One region of the Bacillus sp. XB1 genome, then DNA from elsewhere that is predicted to be linked to it. Evidence: riboswitches for the same ligand, from Rfam matches in the RefSeq annotation. Region 1 holds a riboswitch; each other region holds the start of a gene.
What was found. A riboswitch is a leader RNA that binds a small molecule or an ion and turns the genes downstream of it on or off. The one in region 1 is predicted to bind S-adenosylmethionine.

Region 1 (5,957 bases):
GCATCCTTTGTTGGATTTAATTTTGCATCAATTGCATAGTTTGAATTAATAAATAAAGCATCACCTTCATTATTTTCATACAGCTTTGGTGACAATCCAGGCTCTACATCTGTTTTAAACTTTAAGTTTTTCGGATTTTCGACTACATCTTTTACTGTTGCCTTAACAACATCTACTCCGTCTTTTAATTTAATAACGCCGCCTTTTTGTAACAGTGCTAGCATACGGCCACGCTCCGCTACGTTATTACTCATAATCACTGTCCCGCCATCTGGTAAGTCTTTTAAGCTTTTATACTTCTTAGAATAAATACCCATCGGCTCTAAATGGATTTTTCCTGCGTTTACAATTTTATATCCCTTTTCTTGAATTTCTTTATCTAAGTACGGAATATGCTGGAAGTAGTTCGCATCAATTTCTTTATCCGCTAACGCTTTATTTGGCAGTACATAATCCTGAAACTTTTTAATCTCTAACTTAATGCCTTTTTTCTCTAATATCGGCTGTGCCTTTTCTAAAATAACAGCGTGCGGCACGTTAGAAGCTCCCACAACAAGCTTATTCTCTTCCTTCCCTCCGCAAGCAGCTAATGTAAATACAGATAATGCTGTAACAACTGACAATAGAATCTTTTTCATATGACGTCCCCTTCTCCCTATAGTTATGTAGTAAAAAAGGACCGGCATACACCAGCCCTTTTTCAGCAATTATTCTTTTACAGGAACAACTGCACCTTTATATTCTTTAGTAATAAAGTCTTCAATTTCTTTAGAATGTAATACTTCTACAAGCTCTTTAATCGCTTTTTTATCTTTATCACCTTTACGAACCACTAGTACGTTTGCGTATGGAGAATCATCGCCTTCAATTGCAATTGCATCTTTTTCTGGGTTTAATTTCGCATCAATTGCATAGTTCGAGTTAATTAAAACAGCGTCGCCTTCTTTATTGTTATACACTTGTGGCAACAAACCAGGCTCAATATCCGTTTTGAATTTTAAGTGTTTCGGATTATCTGCAATATCTTTTGGAGTTGCACTAACTGGATCTACTCCGTCTTTAATTTTTAAAATGCCTTCTTTTTGTAAAATTGCTAAACCACGTCCATGGTCAGTAACGGAATTACTCATAATAATTGTCGCCCCGTCTGGAAGTTCTTTTAAACTCTTATATTTTTGAGAATATACACCAATTGGTTCAATATGAATTTTCCCTGCTATTTCAAAATCATATTTTTTATCTTTAATTTCTTTTTCTAAATACGGAATGTGCTGGAAATAGTTTGCATCTAATTCCTTATCCGCTAACGATTTATTTGGCAACACGTAATCTTGGAATTTTTTCACTTCTAATTCAATTCCTTTTTTCTCAAGTAACGGTTTTGCTTTTTCTAAAATTTCAGCATGCGGTACGTTAGAAGCACCAACAACAAGTTTCTTTTCATCTTTATCTTTCCCGCCACAAGCAGCTAACCCAAAAATTGAAGTTGAAATAAGTGCCGTAAGTAATAATTTTTTCATTTAAAATATCCTCCCGTTTTTATTATCGTTTATCTATTCGAGTCGTTAAACTATCACCAATCCACTGGATTAAAAATACAACTAGTAATACACAAATTGTCGCAACGATTGTTACATCGTTATTCCCTCTCTGGAATCCTTCTAAGTAAGCAAGTGTTCCAAGGCCACCAGCACCAACAACTCCCGCCATTGCTGTATAGCCTACTAAAGCAATTGTCGTAACCGTAATACCAGATACTAATGCTGGTAATGATTCTGGAATTAACACTTTCAAAATAATTGTGCTTGTTTTTGCTCCCATTGCTTTTGAAGCTTCAATTACACCTTTATCAATTTCGCGAAGTGCAATTTCAACCATTCTCGCGTAGAATGGTGCGGCTCCAATAATTAAAGCCGGCAGAGCTGCACTTGCTCCAAGAATTGTTCCAAGAAGAATCTTTGTAAATGGGATTAATAAAATAATTAAAATGATGAACGGTATAGAGCGGAATATATTTACGAATGCTCCAATCACCGTATTAATTGATTTGTTTTCCCATAAATTATCTTTTGCTGTCATGAAGAGTAACAATCCTAAAATTAGTCCTAAAACAAATGTCGCAAGGGCTGCGATTGCCGTCATATATAACGTTTCACCAGTTGCTTCTAACATTTGATTCCAATCAACATTTGCGAGTAACTTATCCATGTGCAATCACCTCCAGCTCTACTTGATCTTGATGAATTCCTTCTATTGCTTGCTGGATCGCTGTTTCCTCACCATTTAAATGAACAACTAAACTACCGTAAGAACCGTTATTCGTTTGTGCAATATTTCCTTGCAAAATGCTAACTTCTATATCACTGCGTTGCATTAATCGTTGAAGCACTGGTCTTTCTACAGCCTCACCGATAAACTGCAAACGAATTACTTTTCCATCTGGATATTTTTCAATTAAATTTTCAATTGTTTCATTTGTATCTTCAGAATCTGTTAACTGCTGTACAAATCGTTTCGTAATATCTTGCTTCGGATTACGGAATACATCAAGTACTGGACCTGTTTCTACAATCTTTCCTCTCTCCATTACCGCCACTCGGTTACAAATCTTTCGAATCACGTGCATTTCATGTGTAATGAGTACAATTGTTAAACCAAGGCGCTTATTAATGTCTAATAGTAAATCTAAAATTTGATCTGTCGTTTCCGGATCAAGAGCTGACGTTGCTTCATCACATAAAAGCACTTGTGGATTGTTAGCTAATGCTCTTGCAATCCCGACGCGTTGCTTTTGTCCTCCACTCAGCTGAGATGGGTACGCGTCTCCTCTTCCTTCTAATCCAACAAGATGAATTAATTCATCAACACGTTTTCTTCTCTTCGCTTTATCAACACCTGCAATTTCAAGTGGAAACTCAATATTTTCACGTACAGTTCGTGACCAAAGTAAGTTGAAGTGTTGAAAAATCATTCCGATTTCTTGTCTTGCCTTACGAAGTTCACTTCCTGTAATTGCTGATATAACACGATTCGCAATTGTAATTTGGCCAGAAGTCGGTTTCTCTAACTGATTAAACAATCTGATTAACGAACTTTTTCCAGCGCCGCTATATCCAATAACACCAAATATTTCGCCTTTTTCTATTTTTAAATTGGCGTTATCTACAGCAGTGACATCACCGCTTTTCGCCTTATATATTTTCTTTACGTTCTCTAATAGAATCATGATGTTCACCCCTTTTTTGTTTGGATCGACTCCGCAATTTTTTATTTTTAATGCGTGTAGTCCACTGTTATCATTACTTTTATTATTTGAATGTCCTCCACATTCAAACAATAAAAAAACCTTCCTGCTTTAGAGAAGCAGAAAGGTTTATATGCGTATATAACAACATTATCCCTCTCTCTCATCTCTCAAAGCATTCGCTTTGCAGGAATTGGCACCATTTCAACATAAGTTGACGGTTGCCGGGCTTCACAGGGCACAGTCCCTCCACCTCTCTTGATAAGAGAAATCAGATTCAATTTTCGTCTGATTTGAAATTTATGAAATTGTCTATATTTTATGACTTGAATTGTATCAATATACACTCACCATGTCAACAGAAATTTTCGCAAAAAATGAAACTTCAGAATTTTAAGCACCTACTGACATCGGTTTACATATATGAAACATCGATTCCACTAATAACATCGTTCGGTACGTTCCTGAATATTGTACACGTCCATCGTTCATTAACATTTGCAATCGTACATTTCCATTCACCAATTGTTCTATATCCTTTTCATCTAAGCAAATGATTTGTTCCGTTCCTCTTTCCTCATGTACCAGCTCTATATAATCTCTTGAAATTTGTAACGAACAACTTTCATCTCCAAAGCGAAAATTAACAGTTTTTTCTTCTTGTCTTAAAAGCGGTTCTAAATGATATTGACCATTAGCGTAATTTACAAATGATTGAAGCAAAGAATATAATCTCACCCTAAATCACATCCTTCATATCACTTTCTATTACATACCATTCCCTCTCACTAAAGAGCAATCCTGTTATTTTCGCTCGACAAATACTGTATCCACCCTGCATCTCGACATATTTCCCAAGAAATATGTCGAGGCGGCAAAAATTTTGCCGCCTACTTTAATTCCGTATATAAATATTCAACCGAATGAAATGCGTATATCTTCTTCATCAGTGTCCCATTTTCAAAAACAAGTAAACAAGGTACACTTTCAATCCCATACTCTTTCGCTAAATACGGAGCATAATTTAAATCTAACATCCCAATTTTGAGGCCTTCAATTGTCATCTCAACGACTGTTAACATCTTTTTTGCTAATTGGCATGTTCCACACATTGGAGTATATACATATAATACTGTTTTTTCTTCGTTCTCTATTAGGGCTGTAGCTTCGGCTCCTGTCCAATCAATCACTTCTATCATTCCTTACCGTAAATATTCTGTATAAACGTCAATGTCGGCTCCCCATAATACATTTGCTAAGTGTGTAGATGGCGCAGTTGCCACTTCTCGGTACGAGCGATCAATATAGATATGCTCGGCTTGCGGAAATTCTTTTCGAAATTGTTTCCTTAACTTTTCTCCAGCATCATCAGCATCCACTAGCACATACACTTCCTTATCAAAAAACTGATCAACGAGCTCATCCATTTTCGACAAACCAATTGTACCATTTGTACAAACAATTTCCACCGGTTCACGAATAATAGATTCAATCTTTCTTCTATCTGATGTACCTTCTACAATAATGACTTTTTCTACATAAATCATATGTCATCACCCGATCACCATATACTATATAACCTTGAACTTAGTATATAGTATATTCGTTATTTTCATGTTGTTTCCTGTTTATTTTTGCAAAAGAAAAGCGGAAGCGGCTCGTTTAGAACAGGAGGGCATTGGAACTCCTGAACTAGAGGCGCCTTTTGCCTCAAGTGAAGGAGTGAAATGATCGACTGTTCTAGCCGCTGGAGCTGGATCATAAAGAAAAGCGGAACCGACTGTTTAGCCCTGTTGGCTAAGGTTCTTTCGCACAGAAGACGCTTTTTGTCTTCTTGTGCGGAGGGTTCTTAGACATGAAGGGCTAGGAGGGGGAGCTGGACAATGAAAAGCGCAAGCGGCTCGTTTAGATTGTGAAGACTTATGAAACCTTACCACAAAACAGTTTTTCTCATAATAGCTTATTTATTTACATATAACTTGAATTTCATTATTTCACACAAAATAAAAAAGGACAGCACAAAGGCTGTCCTTTAGTCGACTATAATTAGTCTTGGTTTGTCATTTCTGCATATTTTTCTGCAGTTAATAACTTCTCAACTTGGCTTGCATCAGAAAGCTCAACTTTAACCATCCATGCACCCTCGTATGGAGATTCGTTAACAAGTTCTGGTTGGTCACTTAATTCTTCGTTTACTGCTACAACTTTACCGCTTACAGGTGCGTATAACTCAGAAACTGTTTTAACAGATTCTACGCTTCCGAATGGCTCGTCAGCTTCGATTGTTGCACCTACTTCAGGAAGTTCAACGAATACGATATCGCCTAGCTCACCTTGTGCAAAGTGAGTGATACCGATAACAACTTCATTACCTTCAGTTTTTACCCATTCGTGTTCTTCAGAGTAACGTAAATTATTTGGAATGCTCATGACTGTACCTCCAGTGAATGTATTAATTATGTAAAAATACCTTATTGGTACTTTTTCCACACACTTTCAAACTGCTCTTCGTTAAAACCAAGTGTTACATTCGTTCCATCTGTTACAATTGGACGTTTAATCAACATGCCATCAGATGCTAAAAGCTCATACATTTCGTCTTCGCTTGCATCTTTCAACTTATCTTTTAGACCAAGTTCACGGTAACGCATTCCACTTGTATTAAAGAATTTTTTTAATGGTAATTCACTTTTTTCATGTAAATTACGTAAAT
Region 2 (5,957 bases), on a different contig from region 1:
TTTGCATCACGTAAGATATGATTTCCCCACGTTTACGAATAGACCAAGAACTAATATCTTCACCTTTTAACAAGATTTTCCCATTTTTCATTTTGTTTATGCCTATAAGACTATGAGCTAATGTTGATTTCCCTGCTCCATTATGTCCTAACAGTGCCACAATTTCTCCTTCATATATTGAAAGGTTTACATTTTCTAATACTTTTTGTTTATTAGAGTATGAAAATGATAAATTCTCCACTTTAAGTAATTCCTTGTTTTTAGTATTCCCTTTTAATATGACTTGTTTCTCCATCCACTCTTTTATAACATTGCTTACCTTTTCTTTTTGAAGGTTTTCCATTGGATATATTACGTCATTATTACTATCAAAATGTAATCTCTTTAATGCTTCGATGTAAATAGGCTCTCTTAAGCCGATACGTGGTAATATATTTGACGCTAAGATTTCTTTTGGTGTTCCTATCGCAATGACTTTACCTTCATCAATTAATATAACTTTGTCTAAATCCAGGTTTAAAATTTCTTCTATTCTATGTTCGATAATAACAATCGTTTTATTATATTGTTCATGTATATCTTTCATAAGTTTTATCGTATGTAAGGCGCTTAGTGGATCTAAATTAGCTAACGGTTCATCGAACAATAATATATCCGCATTTGTTGTTAATAAACCCGCTAGAGAAACTGTTTGCTTTTGACCTCCTGATAATTCATGTGGACTTTGTTTATGAAACGTATGCATCTTCACCTTTCTTAATGAGTCCGAAACAATCTTTTTCATGTCATCTTGCTTTACACATTCATTTTCTAAATAAAAAGCTACATCTTCTTCTACTGTCAGACCAATAAATTGAGCATCTTGATCTTGCAAAATTGTTCCTACCTGTTTACTTTGTTCAAAAATACTTCCTTCCCTCGGGTCTTTACCGGCAATTAAAACGTTACCTGTACTATTCCCTTCGTAAGAAAATGGGATTAGCCCATTTATACAATGAGCTAATGTCGACTTTCCTGAACCACTTCGTCCAGCAATTAGCACTTTTTCCCCAGGGTATATATGAAAGGTAATATCACTTAAAGTAGGCTGCGCAGCATGCCCATATTGAAAGGTGAATTGTTCAAACGAAATAATTGGTTGCATGTTGACATCCCTACTTTTCAATTTTTAAATGTGTATGTTTCTTATTGGATTTCGCCAGACCAATTGTAAGTGGCAATCCAAGTACTAAGAAAACGATGACATCGGAAATTGTTGCTCCTAATACTTGTATAACAATTTTGTCAAATGGTTCCCCCATCACAATAATATCGAATGCCCCAGCAAATATAATAGCAATGACAATACCAACTAGCCCAGTAATTGCTAAATAAGAAATATCCCCCTTCTTAAATGACCCGTTTTTCACACTAAAACCAACTCTTTTTTGAATAAGCCCCATTGAAAAACCAATAATACCTGAACTAATAACCCATCCCCACCAAATACCCCAGCCAGCAATCGTATCTGTTACGGTATGACCGATAAGTCCGATTAACAGTCCTGCCACTGGACCAAATAATGCTCCAAAAACAGTTAATATAGCTAATGCTGGTTTAATAAATGTATTCGGTGCAATAGAAAATCCCCAAAGTCCTAATATCCCGTATAATGCTGCTCCAATACCGATTGCTACTACTAACTTTGTTGATAATTTGTTCATGACAATTCCCCTCTCATATTAGTCAACTTTTATTACTCTATATTTAATTTAAAAATGAATTATGCATCGACACTCCCTTTCTATACAACAAAAAAATGACCTCTTACATAAGAGGTCATTTTCTTTCACGTTCAAGAATCCTCTTATCTTTCAAAAAACACATCGTGTCCTCTGCGGAATTAGCACCTTCCTATAAAATTGCATAGGGGTTGCTGAGGTTTCTTAGGGCCGTTCCCTCCACCTCTCTGGATAAGTATTAATTTGTAATTCGTATTATGGCACTAAAGAATGTTAATTTCAACACTTTTCTTACTATTTTTATTTTTTTGTTAAATAGATCATTTAAATCATTGTATTCTTATCGGAATTATGAAATAATAAATTCAAAATCGTTTCGGGAGGAATGCATTATGAAAGTTATTGGTTTGATTGGAGGATTAAGTTGGGAATCTACATCATTATACTATAAACATATTAATACACTTACACTCTCTCAATACGATCAAAATGCAAAGTTAGTTTTATATAGTATGGACTTTGGTGAAGTAACTACTTTATTACAAAATCATCAATATGAAGAAGTGAAAAATGAACTAGTTACAGTTGCAAAGAAAGTTGAAAAATCTGGGGCTGAATGTTTATTAATGTGTTCAAATACCGTACATCTATTTGCCGAGGAAGTAGAACAAGCAATATCTATCCCGCTTCTTCACATTGGTGATGTAAGTGCTAAAGAAATGGTAGAACAGAGTATAAAGCGTATCGGACTATTAGGAACAAAACAAACGATGGAGCAAGATTTCTATAAATCACGATTAGCGAAATATAACATTGAGACAATTATCCCAAATGAAGAGGAAAGAACCTTTATCCACCATGTCATATTAGATGAATTAAGTAGAGGGATCATTTCAGAAACATCTAAAGAAAAGTTATTACAAATTACAAAATCATTAATTCAAAACGGCGCTGAAGGTATATTATTAGGCTGTACTGAAATACCTTTACTTATCTCCCAAAATGATCTTACTGTTCCCGTTTTTGATACTGCTTTTTTACACGCAAATACTGCTGTGCAATTTGCTGGATAAGAATATACAAGCATAAAGGTGAGAACCTCTATGCTTGTATACAGTTACGACTATTTATCCCGCTATTTATGGGTAGTAAAATCCCTACCGATTAAAGTTTTACTTTATTTAAAAGAGATTCAATAACTGCAATTGCTTCTTTTGAACCACCACATTCTAAAAAGCTATCATTAAGTTTTCTTATACCATGTTTATACTTTTCATTTGAAAGAACATCTGTTACGGCCTCTTTTAAAGTGTGCACATTAACATGTTCTTTCAATAGTCTATGTGCCGCTTCAAGCTCAGTTAATCTTTGCGCTATCATTGGCTGGTCTTTATCATGCGGTATTATTACAAATGGGACATTATAATGAATGGCATCGTGTACGCTATTCATACCGCCATGTGTAATAAAAACATCTGCTTCATTTAATATTTCTGATTGAGGTACATATGGAGCAATTATAAAATTATCTGGTGCTTTCTTAATTTTAGAAATATCATTTCTATCACCAATTGCCATTACAACTATCCCATCAAAATCTGAAAAAGTATCAATACAAGTATTAAAGAATGGTTCGAGTCCTTCAAGCAGTGTTCCCATTGAAATATAAATAACTTTCTTTTCTTTAAGTGATTCCAGTGGAAACTTTATATTTGTTTTACGCTTTGAAATACTCGGTCCAATAAAAATGTTATTTTCTCCGAACGATTCGTTATTAGGTTGGAAATAGCGACTTGTGTATACGAGACAAACATCACCCTTATTATTCATAAATTGAAGATTATTCTTTGGTTTTACTCCAAATTTATGTTCCATCTGATTTAGTAATTTTTCAGAGATTTCCTCTGGTTGGAATGGCATATCTGCATTTGGATGAAAAGGTAATGTCTTCAAAAATTCTGGCGGAATTAAAAATATAGGTGAGGACACTACACCTGGAACTTGTAAATACTCCTTTACTAACTCTCCTGCGCCAAATATATCATAAATTACGAAATCAAAATTTATACTTTCACATAATTGTTTCGTAATTTCTAATATATATAAAGAAGTTTGAACATGCACATGAAAGAAAGCATTTAACCCAGATGAGGTTTCAGCATCAATAGAAATCTCTTTTAATAGATCCGGATGAATATGTACAGTAGCTCCTAAATCTTCAATTCTATCCTTAAAGTTTGCCGTTGTAATATAATGTACGTTATCCCCTCGTTTAGTAAAAGCTTTTACTAAATTTAATGTAGGGTTTACATGTCCCTCTGCTGGAAAATTAACCACTAAAATATTTAGCACTTATTCCTCACTCCTTACATTTCATTGTTTTAATTAAGCATACTGTTATTTGTACAAGTAATCTTCCCCTAATAGTCCTAATATGCTTGCTACATTATATTGATAAATAATTTTCAGTCATCAACATAAAAAAAGCATCTACCTATGTAGATGCCTAACCGTGATAAGGAGTGTTCTGTGAGGTTAGAACAAGCTTTTCTGCTTGTCCTATGCTATTAATATATGATTGATTTTATAAAACGTGAATCGTTAATAGAATTATTTTATCCATTTTATATGATCAAATGGATAAAATACCATTTCTACTTTACCTATTATATTTGACTCATCAATAAGTCCAAGTGTATTCCTACTATCTTTACTATGATTACGATTATCACCTAACACAAATAATTTATGCGTAGGAACTTTTATTTCTCTAAAATTTGAAAAACGATTGGATACTTGTGACATATCTAAATGTATATACGACTCATCACGCTTTTTACCGTTAATAAATACCTCATCCTTTTTTAGTTGTATATTATCCCCCGATAATCCAATAATTCGTTTCACATAGTAAGTAGGCTCGTCTTCTTTTTTTATAATGACAACATCTCCATGATGAAAAGACGATAAACAGACATTTACCTTATTAACAAGTATATAATCTTTTTCATTCAAAGTAGGTTGCATCGAAATTCCTTCTACCATACAAAATAAAAAGGACTTATTAATAAAAATAACCCCTATTATAATTAATATGTAGCTACATATGTTCCTCCAATATTTTAGAATAAACAGCTTCATATATACCTCATTTCTAATCTATCCCCAGATAAAAACGCCTCTAGTTTACAGGAATGCTAGAGACGTTTCGTACATTTTAATTCTCTTTAGAGGCATCTGTTTTTGGCGCTTCACCAGTTAACCGCTTATTTTTCAAATCAAAATAAGCATCTAAAACTTCTTTTCCAATATCGGAGTTAATGCCCGATTTATCATTTTCAACCCACGGTACTACAACAGAAAATGCTACTTCTGGATCATCATATGGCGCATATCCAGCTAATGTTAAGTTATAACATTCTCTACGATCGCCTTTCGCATTTCGCCCAATTGCATTTTCTCCACCATATACAGTTTGTGCGGTCCCTGTTTTACCAGCTGGTTTATATGGTGCTTTTTGGAACGCTCTTACTCCTGTTCCATCTCCTTCTTGAAATACTTTTCTAAATCCTTCTTTTACTTGATTAATATATTCTTGTTTCATATCGATTCTATTTAAAACAACGGGTTCTATTGATTGTACTACTTTACCAACCTCATTTTTTTGAACGGTTTGTTCTCTAATCTCTTGAACAATTTGTGGTTTCATTCGATATCCTCCATTTGCGATAGTCGAAATATATTGTGCAAGCTGAAGTGGCGTATACGTATCATATTGCCCAATAGAATAATCTAATAAGAAACCAGGCTGATTATCTTTTTTTCCAATTTGCCCTGCAGTTTCATTTGGTAAATCAATACCAGTTTGTACACCTAGTCCAAATTGCCTGAAATAATATCTCATTTTATCAAAATATTCTTGTTTAATATCTAGTGAACTATTTTTCACATAATCCACACCAGCAATTTTTAATGCTATATTAAACATATAAACGTTTGAAGAAACTTGTAACGCTCTTAGATCGTCTATATCACCAAAATTTTTCCAAGACTTCTTTTCCTTAGTTCCTTTAAACTTCATAGGTGCATCATAAAAATGTGTTCCAGGAGTTATTGCATTTGTTTCAAACCCTGTTAACACTGTCGCACCTTTAACCGTTGATCCAAGCTCATATGAACTTGTCAGCGTGCCTAAAGCATAATCTTCTACTTCCATTTTCCCGTCTTTTTCTACAA
Region 3 (5,957 bases), on a different contig from region 1:
AAATAATTTTGTTGGCAAAACTGATTTAATATATATAAAAGATGACGGTAGCTGACATTTAAATATTCCGAGGCCTCGGTATGCTTTTCTATATAACAATTATTTTGCTCTGTTAATAAAATAAAAGCAGCTAATCGATTTTCAAAAGGATAACTATAGTTTTTTGCGTAATTTTCAGTGCGAGTAATTGTCTTTTCTCCAATAAATTTACATAAGTGCTGTAAAAACGTTGCATCTTGTAATAAAAGTTGCTGACAATCTTTAAGAGGAAGTGCCAAACACACACAATCTTCTAGTACTTCAACGGACTTAGTAATATTTTCTACTCCTATTAATCCTAATTCCCCGATAAAAGATGGTGCTTGAATAAAATTAATTAATGAAACCTTCCCGTTTTTATGACTCATATATATTTTTGCTTTCCCAGAAATTAAGTAATAGAGATAAGGGAGAGCATTTCCTTCGCTACATATCATCTCTTTCGTTTGAAAAGAATGCAGCTCTACATATGGCAAGACATGAAATGAAAATAGGGTATGGAATTGATGGATTCGCATGTATTGATAAATTTCTTCCTCATTTTTGCTGATTTTCATATTTTCACCCCTATGTATAGTATGAGATATCTCCTATTATCTTTACAAGAAGGAATGATACGATTTATGTAAATTTGTTTTTGTAGAAAAGAGAGTGTGATGAATTTATGAAAAAATATAAAACGTTGTTATTTGATGTAGATGATACATTACTAGACTTCCAAAAGGCTGAAAAAGTGGCTTTACGGGTGCTTTTTGAAGAGAAGGGAATCCCTTTAACAGACGAGATAGAGGCTCGTTATAAAAAAATAAATAAAGGTCTTTGGGATGCTTTTGAAAAAGGGGAACTATCACGCAATGAAGTTGTAAATACAAGATTTTCTCTGTTGTTTAAAGAGTATGGAGAAGAAGTAGATGGAATATTATTGGAAAATAATTATCGTAACTACTTAGAAGAAGGAAATCAACTCATGCAAGGTGCGTTTGAATTTATAAATCAAATTCAAGGAGAGTATGAATTGTATATAGTGACAAATGGTGTTTCTAAGACGCAAGATAAACGTTTACGTAATGCAGGTTTACATTCATTATTTAAAGATGTTTTTGTTTCGGAAGATACAGGTTTTCAAAAGCCGATGAAAGAGTATTTTGATTATGTTTTTGAACGGATTCCTAACTTTGCACCTGAAGCAGGGCTGATTATTGGGGATTCATTAAGCGCTGATATGAAAGGTGGATATGTAGCGGGAATTGATACTTGTTGGTTTAATCCAGAAAGGAAATTAAATGATAGTGGGATTATACCGACATATGAAGTGCATAATTTTGAGGAGTTAGAAGCGTTATTAAAGCAGCATGTGTAATAAAAAAATAGGCAGTGGAGCTTTTATCCCCACTGCCTATTTTTATTAATTTTTATTTTCGTTATGTTTTGGGAGCGGAAAGGCATTCCCGATAGCAGCTGCACCAAGCATGGGCAATAGTAAATTAAGCGGGAAAAACATAAGTAATAGTAATGTTATAGCTATTGGCTTTCGTAACGCATAGCTTGAAATTGCTGTCGTTACGATGGCAACAGATGCTACTGGATCTATAGGAAGAATAGATGCTACAGCGTATCCGATACTTGACCCGGAAAATATAATTGGGAAGATATGTCCACCTCGCCACCCTGTGTTCAAACAAACGGCAGTAATGCACAACTTTAAAATCCCTGAAAGAAGTAGTATCCAAAAAGATAAATGGCTCCATTCAACAACTAATTCTTTTAATTGATGTTCCCCTGAAAATAATGTGTACGGAAGAAAAGTTCCCGCAATTCCTAATAAAATACCACCGATAATTCCGAGTGTCAGTTTGTATTCCCTAAAAGGGTGAATTAACTTCTCTAATGTGAATTCTAACTTGAAATAAAAGAAACCAACTATAGCACCGATACTAGCAAGTGGAAGAAATGCGATCCATTCATTGAAAGAAAGTGCACCTTCCCCGAAATCAACAATAAAGGATCCACGATTATCGAGTTTACTCAGTAGTAAATAAACAGAAAAACCTGCGAAAGTAGTAGTTAAGTATACAATCGCCTTTTTTCCTTTAGAAAAAGCAGCAATTTGTTCCCCCTCATTTTCATTTGGTGCTAAATAACCGAATAATGGTGCGTTAAAAATGACACTTAAAGTAGCTCCAATTCCGATCTCGGTTAGCTCATTCATACCCTTTAAGGCAAATTTAAAGCGATCCCCTACCCATGTGCACAGTCCGCCTATAATTCCAACTAGTGCGGCTTCTGGACCAAGACTAGCTCCGAAAATTAAAACAATAATCGCTGTTAAAGTAGCCTGATGGACAAAGCGATATTCGATTCGACCAGTTTTTTTATATTCAGCCATCACTTCAGGCATAAGGCGTGGGTATGTACCGAAATGTTTTTGTGATAGACCAACAAGGACCCCGCCAATTATTGTTACGCAAAGGGTGTAATAAGAGGGAAAAGAGAGAACTTCAGGCAAGTATCCCCAAATAAAGTGGATTCCAATATTTATTGTGACTAAAAATAACCAGACTGTAGCTCCTACTATAGATCCTAGAAGAATGCCATATAGAGCAAGTATGTACTGCATATCTTTTTTATTTGTCATGTTATACCTCCGTTATGTAAATCTTAGTAGGTAAAAAAGTGAAATATACTAGTGAAAAATGGATTGAATATATATAGTATCTTTTTGAGAAGATGGCCTATTCAACATATAGGCTAACTTTAGGGGAATTTGAATTTATAGGTTAAATTACTTATTTAATTTTATAGATTGATTTGAGGTTTTTAAAGGTCTTTTTTGAAATAGACTAGAATATATTTCTTTTGTTGCTTTATATGAAACTGTTAACATTTATTTTAGAACATTCAGAAAAACTGTTTGACATTAGGAAATTATTGCTATAAAATCAACGGTAATTGCATAGTCTTATCAAGAAAAGGTGGAGGGACAGGCCCGATGAAACCTTGGCAACAGCCGTATAACGGAATTGTGCCAAATCCTGCAGGTAGTAATCCTGAGAGATAAGAAAGAGCCTTTAGAGCGTGTTTTCAAACTGCTCCTTTCTTGTTTTCAGGAAAGGGGCAGTTTTTTATTTTGTATAAAAGAAAGGAGAATGAGAGATGGGAGAATCATGGGGAAAAGGAACAATTTGTGTGCAAGGTGGCTATACGCCAAAAAATGGTGAACCACGTGTTTTACCACTTTATCAAAGTACAACATATAAATACGATACTTCAGATGATTTAGCAGCCCTATTTAACTTAGAGGCAGAAGGATATATTTATACACGTATTGGAAACCCTACTCTAGCCGCATTTGAGCAGAAGTTATCAGATTTAGAAGGCGGTGTAGGAGCTGTTGCAACGGCTTCTGGGCAAGCAGCTATTATGCTCGCAGTTTTAAATATTTGTAGTAGTGGGGATCATTTACTTTGTTCTTCAACGGTTTACGGGGGAACGTTTAATTTATTTGGAGTGAGTTTGCGTAAACTGGGTATTGATGTTACGTTCTTTAATCCAAATTTAACGGCAGATGAAATTACGGCGCTTGCTAATGACAAGACGAAACTTATCTATGCAGAATCGTTAGGAAATCCAGCGATGAATGTTTTAAATTTTAAAGAATTTTCAGCTGCTGCTAAAGAATTAGAGGTACCTTTTATCGTTGATAATACATTAGCAACTCCTTATTTATGCCAGGCGTTTGAACATGGGGCAAATATTATTGTTCATTCTACGACGAAGTATATCGATGGGCATGCGAGCTCCTTAGGCGGTATTGTAATTGACGGTGGAAACTTTGATTGGACAAATGGAAAGTATCCTGAACTTGTTGAACCAGATCCAAGTTATCACGGTGTAAGTTACGTTCAAAACTTTGGTGCAGCAGCGTATATTGTGAAAGCACGTGTTCAGCTATTAAGAGATTATGGAAATTGTATGAGCCCATTCAATGCATATATTAGCAATATTGGCTTAGAAACATTGCATTTACGAATGGAACGTCATAGTGAAAATGCTCTTGCAGTTGCTAAGTGGCTTGCTAGCCATGAACGTATTGAATGGGTGAATTATCCGGGCTTAGATAGTAATGAAAATTACTCATTGGCACAACAGTACTTGAAAAAAGGCGCTAGTGGTGTTTTAACTTTCGGTATTAAAGGCGGATTAGAAGCAGCAAAAGAATTTATCGCAAATGTAAAACTAGCAACTCTTGTAACGCACGTAGCTGATGCACGAACTTGCGTTATACATCCTGCTAGTACGACGCATAGACAATTAAATGCTGAAGATCAGCGTTTAGCTGGTGTTACATCTGATTTAATTCGTTTATCAGTTGGTATAGAAGATGTTTCTGATATTATTGCAGATTTGGAAGCAGCTCTAGTTGGGGGCAAAACACATGCCGATCATAATTGATAAAGATTTACCGGCTCGCAAAGTGTTACAAAAAGAAAATATTTTTGTAATGACGAAGGAGCGAGCGGAAACACAAGATATACGCGCTTTAAAAATTGCTATATTAAATTTAATGCCAACGAAGCAAGACACAGAGGCGCAATTACTTCGCTTAATTGGAAACACACCGTTACAATTAGATGTTCATTTGCTTCATATGGAATCACATCTATCTCGTAATGTAACGCAAGAACATTTAACAAGCTTTTATAAAACGTTTCGTGATATTGAAAATGAAAAGTTTGATGGGCTCATTATTACAGGAGCGCCAGTGGAGACCCTCGCTTTTGAAGAGGTAGATTATTGGGAAGAGCTTAAACATATTATGGAGTATTCAAAAACGAATGTAACATCTACGCTCCATATTTGCTGGGGAGCACAGGCTGGCTTGTACTATCATTATGGTGTTCCAAAGTATCCCCTTAAGGAAAAAATGTTCGGTGTATTTGAACATGAAGTTTGCGAGCAACATGTGAAATTGTTACAAGGATTTGATGAATTGTTTTTTGCTCCGCATTCTCGTCATACAGAAGTACGAGAGAATGATATTAGAGGAGTGAAAGACTTAACATTGTTAGCAAACTCTGAAGAAGCAGGTGTTCACCTTGTTATTGGGCCAGAAGGAAGGCAAGTGTTTGCCCTTGGACATAGCGAATATAGTTGTGAGACGTTAAAACAAGAATACGAACGAGATCGTGACAAGGGATTAAATATTGATGTGCCAAAAAACTATTTTAAACATAATAATCCAGATGAAAAGCCGCTTGTTAGGTGGAGGAGTCATGGTAATTTATTGTTTTCTAATTGGTTGAATTATTACGTGTATCAAGAAACCCCTTATATATTGTAAAGAAAGATTGTGTAACACGTGGCAACGTTTTCCTTGTAAAGATTAACCTTTATTTTTCCGAATGTTCAAAATACATTGTTTTTCAGATTTTTTACTCATATAATTTCATCTAAACACAATTTTTGAGGGGTGGACAGTACTATGAAAGAAATTCAAGTTGGGTTATTAGGTCTTGGGACAGTTGGCAGTGGTGTGGTTCGTATTATTACGGATCATCAAGAACGACTCATACACCAAGTAGGTTGTCCAGTGAAGGTAACGAAAGTATTAGTGCAAAACATTGAGAAAGAGAGAGAGGTAGAGGTACCTTCTACTCTATTAACACAAGATGCAAATGAAATTTTAGATAATCCAAATATTGATGTTGTCATTGAAGTGATGGGTGGCATTGATGATGCAAAATCATATATTTTACAAGCTTTAAAAAGCGGAAAGCATGTTGTAACTGCAAATAAAGACTTAATGGCATTACATGGAGCTGAATTATTAGCGACAGCAAAAGATAATAAGGCTGATTTATTCTATGAGGCGAGTGTGGCAGGGGGAATTCCAATTTTACGCAGTATCGTAGAAGGAC
Region 4 (5,957 bases), on a different contig from region 1:
TTGCAACACGCGTTGTTTGTATGGATAATGGCCGTATTATGTATGATGGTAGTCCTAAAATTGTTATTACGGATATGTGGGGAGTAGAAACATTCCGTCCATTTATTCCGCAAATTCCAAGGCTATTTTTAGAGTGGAATGTGAGAGATATTCCGTTTACAGTGCGAGAGGCGCAAATGAAAATGAATGATTTTGCAGCGATATCATATGTAAATGAGCCAATAGCACAAAGTGAAAAGCAAGAGGTAATTTTAAGCGCAGAGCATATTTCGTTCCAATATGAAAAAAATAGTCCGCTTATTTTACGTGATTTATCAGTTTCGATTGAAAAAGGAAAATGGGTAGCGCTCGTTGGGAAGAACGGTACAGGTAAGTCTACACTGTTAACGATTTTAGCAGGATTACAAAAAGCGAGAAGAGGGAAAGTAAAGTGGAACGGAAAAGTGATACATAAAATTGATTCGAAAGAACGATTTAAAAGTATTGGGTATGTATCGCAGCATCCGTATTATCATTTTACATTTGATACAGTATGGGACGAGGTTTATGAACGTGCACGTGAATTATACGGAGAACAAGGAAAAGAAATAGCAGAAGATAGGCTAAAACAGTTTTGGTTGTATTCGCTTAAAGAACGCCATCCGCACGATTGTAGCGGAGGAGAGCAACAATTACTTGCGTTATGTACGACGTTATTATCAAAGCCGACTTTATTATTACTGGATGAACCGACAAAGGGGTTAGATCCATGGAAGAAAGAAAGAGTAGGAGAGCTATTTAGGAAGCTACAAAAAGAAGGAACAACAATTGTAATGGCGACGCATGACATTGAATTTGCAGCGAAATACGTTGATCAATGTATGATGTTATTTGATGGAACAGTCATTATGAATGATGCACCGAAAGAATTTTTTAGCGGCAACTTCTTTTATACAACATCTATTAACCGATTCATTCGAAAAGAATTGCCATATGCATTAACGTGGGAGGATGTGTACGAAGCTTGTCCAAACGATATGTTGCATTCATAATATGTATCTTTGCAGTAATAATCGGCACATTACTCTTTACGACACTTGTCATGGACGGTTATTACATGTTAAGTAGTTTGTTTATATTAGCGGTTATTATGTTACCTTTCTATATCCGTTTTGAAAGAAAGGCGTTTGTTTCACGTGAAATTGTTCTCGTTGCTGTATTAGCGGCAATTGCAGCAGTAAGCCGGGTGCCATTTTCTATTTTACCAAGTGTACAACCAACTTCTTTTGTCATTATCGTTTCTGCAATTGTATTTGGAAGTGAAACTGGTTTTATGATTGGTGCTACAGCAGCAATCGTATCTAATATTTTTTTAGGACAAGGTCCATGGACACCGTGGCAAATGTTTTCGTGGGGTATGATTGGTTTTATAGCAGGTTTACTTCGTAATACATTTTTTATGAAAAAGCTATGGGGAAGACTTCTTTACGGAGTAATTGTTGGCTTTTTATTTGGCTGGATTATGAATTTCTGGGGCCTTCTCGGTTTTATACGAGAAGCAACGTGGGAAACTGTCATTTCGTATTATATCGCAAGTTTTTACTTTGATTTGAGCCATGCGATTTCGAATGTTATTTTCTTATTACTATTTAGTACTTCATGGATTACGATTCTTACAAGATTTAAAAAGAAATACGGTATATTAGATGAGCATAACGTGACATAGAAAAGCATACTCATATAAGGTAGGGTCGCGACTTACATATTCGTTTGCCTCTTTCATGCTTCTTACATATTGTAAGGAGCATTTTTTTGTCAAAAAATCGATTTAATATACATCCGTTATTATATAAAATTATTTGTATAATGGTAGGTGAGAACTTTTTTCAAAAGGGAGGTGTATAGTTAATGAAGTTAGTTATTCCGAAGCAACATGGTGCATGGGCTATGCTTGTTATTCCTTTTTTATTAAGTGTCATACTTGGGAAACCTACTATTTATCATATTCCATTGTTTTTAGCGTGGTTTTTTATCTATTTAGCCACGTATCCATTTCTTACATACATAAAGCAAAGACGAAAAAAAGAGTTTTTACAAGCTGCCATTGTTTATTTCAGCATTGCGTTCCTATTTGGGATGATTTCTTTATTATATGAGTGGCGAATTCTTTTATTCGTAATAGTAATGATTCCATTATTTATAGTGAATATGTATTACGCTCGTCAAAAAAATGAAAGAGCACTATTAAATGATATTTGTGCGATTATTGTGTTTTGTATCGGTGGATTAATTAGTTATTCCTTTTCAATGAAGCAAATCGATCATACAGCTATATTCATTGCACTTATTTCATTTTTATACTTTTTAGGTAGTACGTTCTATGTGAAAACGATGATTCGTGAAAAAAATAACCCGAAGTATCGTCTTATATCTTGGGGATATCATATCGTATTAACAATAATCATATTTGTGATTAATCCCTGGTGTTCTCTTATTTTTATACCAAGTGTCATTCGAGCAATTGTGTTGTATGGCAAAAAAATTTCTATTATAAAAGTAGGAATTTTAGAAATTGCTAATTCTGTATATTTTTTAATTATAACGGCAATAATTATGAAGTATGCCATTTGAAAAAACTTCCCATCAATTGATGGGAAGTTTTTAATCTTTTTCTAAAATGTGAACGGTGTACTCGCAACGTTGAATAGCTTGTTCAACAGCATAAAGTGATTGTTCAATACGAGCGCGATTAAAATCTTTTTCAACTGTTTCGAGCGCTTCTTCTAAACAATTTTTAGCTTCTTGTAATGATTGAAAAGAATCTTGTACATATCCGCGAGCATTTTGATGCATTTCATAATCCTCCTTGCGTGTTCGTATATGGGTAGTATGAACAGTAAGGAAGAAAATATAATTTGTTATATTTATTTGACAATTAAAGTGGAATTACGTATAGTAAGAATTAAGTGAATATTTTCTTATCCAGAGAGGTGGAGGGACTGGCCCGATGAAACCCAGCAACCGCGATGCAGGTGCTAATTCCAGCAGAACATATTTGTTCTGGGAGATAAGACGAAGATATATACGTAACTTCTTCTTATCGGAGAGGTTTTTTTATTGCAAAAAAACCGATTACGAAAATTTATATTAAGAAGAAAGGGGTTGCGCATTACTGTGACACTCGAAAAATACGTAAAACTGCGTAGTACAGTTTATGAATATATGATAGAGCAAGATAAGCCGATATCATTGTTAGATATTCAAGAACATATCGTTTCGCATCATGAAGGAAAATTCACGAAAAAGATGTTGCATCAATTTTATTTATCAAGATTATTAGACGAACTAAAACTGGATGGGAAAATTACATTAGCTGATGAATATCTCTATGCTGAAAAAGGGGTATTGTATAAGGCGAGAAAAGGGAGCTAAGCTCTCTTTTTTTCTTAAAATAACGGAGTATGTAGAGTAAAAGACTGCTAAAGCAGCCTGATACAGGGAATGGTGTTGAGTGTGTAGTGTCAAAAATTGAATGTGCCTGAAAGAGGCAATTCATATCGGCTGCAAATGAAAAGAGACACCTTCGCCGAATAGGTGTCAGTCGTTTTGTCATATAGACTTGCTATTTGACAGTTATTAGAATAACATACAGGATTTTTGAAGTCAAAAGGGAATTAAAGGAAGGGGTACAATTATGTACGCTTACTTATTAAAAGATATAACGAAATGGATCCCAAAGTACATTGTAGATAAGGGATATGAATATTATGAAGATGGACATGTAGAAGATGTTGAAATACATGATAAAAAAGTGTTTGCTTTCGTTACTGGAAATGCAGGAAATTATGAAGTAGTTATCGATCTCGAAGATTTTTCAGAAAGTAGCTGCGAATGTCCATATGAGAATCTTTGTAAGCATATGGCGGCAGTTGTTTATGATATTCAAGGTGCTGGTGAGAGTGCAGTTAAAGAGAAACTGAAAGATTTAGAAAAAGAAGAATTACTTATATTATTGAATCGATTATTGCAAAGTTCGAAAAACGTGCAAATTGTAGAGAAGATGTTAAAGAAGGAGAAACTTTAATGTATAGAGGGAGTTGTTATGTAGTGAACGTACTAATTGTATACGCTCATCCTAATCCTTCAAGTTTTAACGCGGCGATTTTCAATCATGTGCAAAAAGGACTACCGGAAACAAATCATTCAGTTACGCTGCTTGATTTATACAAAGAACAATTTGATCCAGTCCTCGTATTTAATGAAGAGAAGAAAAGACGTGATTTAGTAAATGAAGAAGAAACAGCTCGGTACAGAACGTTAGTAGAAGAAGTAGATACACTTTTATTCATCTATCCAATATGGTGGTGGGGGATGCCAGCAATTTTAAAAGGATTTATCGATCGTATTTTCGTAGCTGGATTTGCTTATAAATATGAAGGGGCTCTGTCGAAAGGATTATTGCAAGGGAAAAAAGCATGGGTTATTAATAAGTTAGACTCGCCCCTATGGTACGTCGCACTATTATATCGATCAGCAGATTGGATTATGATGAAGAGAGGTGTTTTACGTTTTTGTGGCATTCGCGATATAAAACGTTCAGTGTTTCAATCTGTGAAAACGAGTAAAGTATCAAAGCGTGAAAAATGGTTATTACAAATAGAAGAAAAGGCTCGTACATTATGAATGAAGTCGACCGTATTATAAACTGTATTCAGTATGACGGCGAACTTTTTCGGAAGTATGTTACGTGTTTACTTCAATTGAAAAAATGTAGTAAAACATTTCAGCAAATTCAAATAGAGTTAAGAAATGACTACTTGATAAGAGGAATTTGTGAAAGAGAAGTTGATGAGGTAGTACGGGGAAGTAAAGAATATGAAACATATTTTCTTCCTAAAGCGTTACAGTGGAATTTTTTGAGTGAACATCTACACTTGATCGGAAAAATTTGCGAAGATTTTTTTGCATTTGAGTCATTACATCTTACGGAGATAGAGTGGGAGAAGATTATAAATTGCATGGGAAATAAGTGATTTATTATGTAAAAAAGCTAGTATAAAACTAGCTTTTCGTTTAAATAAATAAGAAGCATAGACTAATGATAAAACCCGCATATAGTAAGTTCACAACACAAAATCCCATAATGTCACGAGCACCTAAACCAGCTATCGCTAATGCTGGTAATGCCCAGAAAGGTTGAATTAAATTCGTCCAAGCATCGCCCCATGCAATTGCCATTGCTGTTTTTGCAGCAGGTACACCAAGTTCAGCGCCAGCTGGAATCATAATTGGTGCTTGCACAGCCCATTGACCGCCGCCAGATGGAACGAAAATGTTAACAATGCCAGCACTTAAAAATGTAAAGAGCGGAAAAGTCGTTTCATTTGAAATGCTAATAAAGAAATTAGAAATAGCTCCTCCAAGTGAAAGTCCTTCACTATTTGCTCCAATCATCATGCCCATAATTCCTGCGTAAAACGGAAATTGAAGTAAAATGCCAGAAGCACTTTTCGTAGAGTCTGAAAAAGCGCGAATATACTGAATCGGAGTACTGTGGAAAATAAGACCTGCAATTAATAACATGAAAATCACGATATCGAGAGTAAGGTTAAAACCTTTCGTATAAAAGTAATTGAAAATATAAATGAGACCTAACAATCCAACGAAAAGTGTAATAATAATGCTATTTTCCATCTTTTCAGCGAATGTATTTTTTTCTACTTCTTGAGCAGCGGCTTCTTCATGGAACACGCTAGGATCTACAGTGATCGTATGTTTTTCATCTGGATGCATCGCCTTATTAATGAGAGGCATCGTAATGAGAAAAATAATAACTGGAACGAGAGCGTATGGTGAGAATAACGTTTCTGTTATTGGAATCGCCTCTTTAATACTTCCAGCAGTCGTTTTAATTAACGTTTCACCGCCTGTTGCTAACGTAAGAGGGATAGAGGCAGAAAGACCCGCATGCCAAATGA

Region 2: it holds a riboswitch for S-adenosylmethionine, as region 1 does, so the genes downstream of both, ACK1U5_RS05360 (ECF-type riboflavin transporter substrate-binding protein) here and ACK1U5_RS23665 (methionine ABC transporter ATP-binding protein) in region 1, are expected to answer to the same signal.
Region 3: it holds a riboswitch for S-adenosylmethionine, as region 1 does, so the genes downstream of both, ACK1U5_RS22580 (bifunctional O-acetylhomoserine aminocarboxypropyltransferase/cysteine synthase) here and ACK1U5_RS23665 (methionine ABC transporter ATP-binding protein) in region 1, are expected to answer to the same signal.
Region 4: it holds a riboswitch for S-adenosylmethionine, as region 1 does, so the genes downstream of both, ACK1U5_RS02110 (hypothetical protein) here and ACK1U5_RS23665 (methionine ABC transporter ATP-binding protein) in region 1, are expected to answer to the same signal.

The regions. Positions count from the first base shown of each region.
Region 1 is NZ_JBNRIL010000004.1:126,041-131,997, reverse strand. Features, by position in the region: gene metQ (methionine ABC transporter substrate-binding lipoprotein MetQ) at 1-638, opposite strand, end outside; gene metQ (methionine ABC transporter substrate-binding lipoprotein MetQ) at 708-1,520, opposite strand; gene ACK1U5_RS23670 (methionine ABC transporter permease) at 1,543-2,208, opposite strand; gene ACK1U5_RS23665 (methionine ABC transporter ATP-binding protein) at 2,201-3,226, opposite strand; SAM riboswitch class I at 3,405-3,512, opposite strand; gene ACK1U5_RS23660 (hypothetical protein) at 3,638-3,982, opposite strand; gene ACK1U5_RS23655 (thioredoxin family protein) at 4,135-4,443, opposite strand; gene ACK1U5_RS23650 (toprim domain-containing protein) at 4,447-4,791, opposite strand; gene gcvH (glycine cleavage system protein GcvH) at 5,291-5,674, opposite strand; gene ACK1U5_RS23640 (arsenate reductase family protein) at 5,716-5,957, opposite strand, start outside.
Region 2 is NZ_JBNRIL010000001.1:1,064,319-1,070,275, forward strand. Features, by position in the region: gene ACK1U5_RS05355 (ABC transporter ATP-binding protein) at 1-1,144, opposite strand, end outside; gene ACK1U5_RS05360 (ECF-type riboflavin transporter substrate-binding protein) at 1,155-1,703, opposite strand; SAM riboswitch class I at 1,844-1,959, opposite strand; gene ACK1U5_RS05365 (aspartate/glutamate racemase family protein) at 2,114-2,794, shown strand; gene ACK1U5_RS05370 (macrolide family glycosyltransferase) at 2,886-4,073, opposite strand; gene lepB (signal peptidase I) at 4,332-4,862, opposite strand; gene ACK1U5_RS05380 (peptidoglycan D,D-transpeptidase FtsI family protein) at 4,939-5,957, opposite strand, start outside.
Region 3 is NZ_JBNRIL010000003.1:275,346-281,302, reverse strand. Features, by position in the region: gene ACK1U5_RS22595 (transcriptional regulator YeiL) at 1-596, opposite strand, end outside; gene ACK1U5_RS22590 (YjjG family noncanonical pyrimidine nucleotidase) at 704-1,399, shown strand; gene ACK1U5_RS22585 (chloride channel protein) at 1,445-2,674, opposite strand; SAM riboswitch class I at 2,996-3,100, shown strand; gene ACK1U5_RS22580 (bifunctional O-acetylhomoserine aminocarboxypropyltransferase/cysteine synthase) at 3,193-4,491, shown strand; gene metA (homoserine O-acetyltransferase MetA) at 4,475-5,380, shown strand; gene ACK1U5_RS22570 (homoserine dehydrogenase) at 5,522-5,957, shown strand, end outside.
Region 4 is NZ_JBNRIL010000001.1:422,089-428,045, forward strand. Features, by position in the region: gene ACK1U5_RS02090 (ABC transporter ATP-binding protein) at 1-1,031, shown strand, start outside; gene ACK1U5_RS02095 (ECF transporter S component) at 1,004-1,705, shown strand; gene ACK1U5_RS02100 (YwiC-like family protein) at 1,888-2,610, shown strand; gene ACK1U5_RS02105 (hypothetical protein) at 2,641-2,832, opposite strand; SAM riboswitch class I at 2,955-3,053, shown strand; gene ACK1U5_RS02110 (hypothetical protein) at 3,154-3,411, shown strand; gene ACK1U5_RS02115 (SWIM zinc finger family protein) at 3,674-4,063, shown strand; gene ACK1U5_RS02120 (NAD(P)H-dependent oxidoreductase) at 4,087-4,662, shown strand; gene ACK1U5_RS02125 (group-specific protein) at 4,659-5,012, shown strand; gene ACK1U5_RS02130 (short-chain fatty acid transporter) at 5,053-5,957, opposite strand, start outside.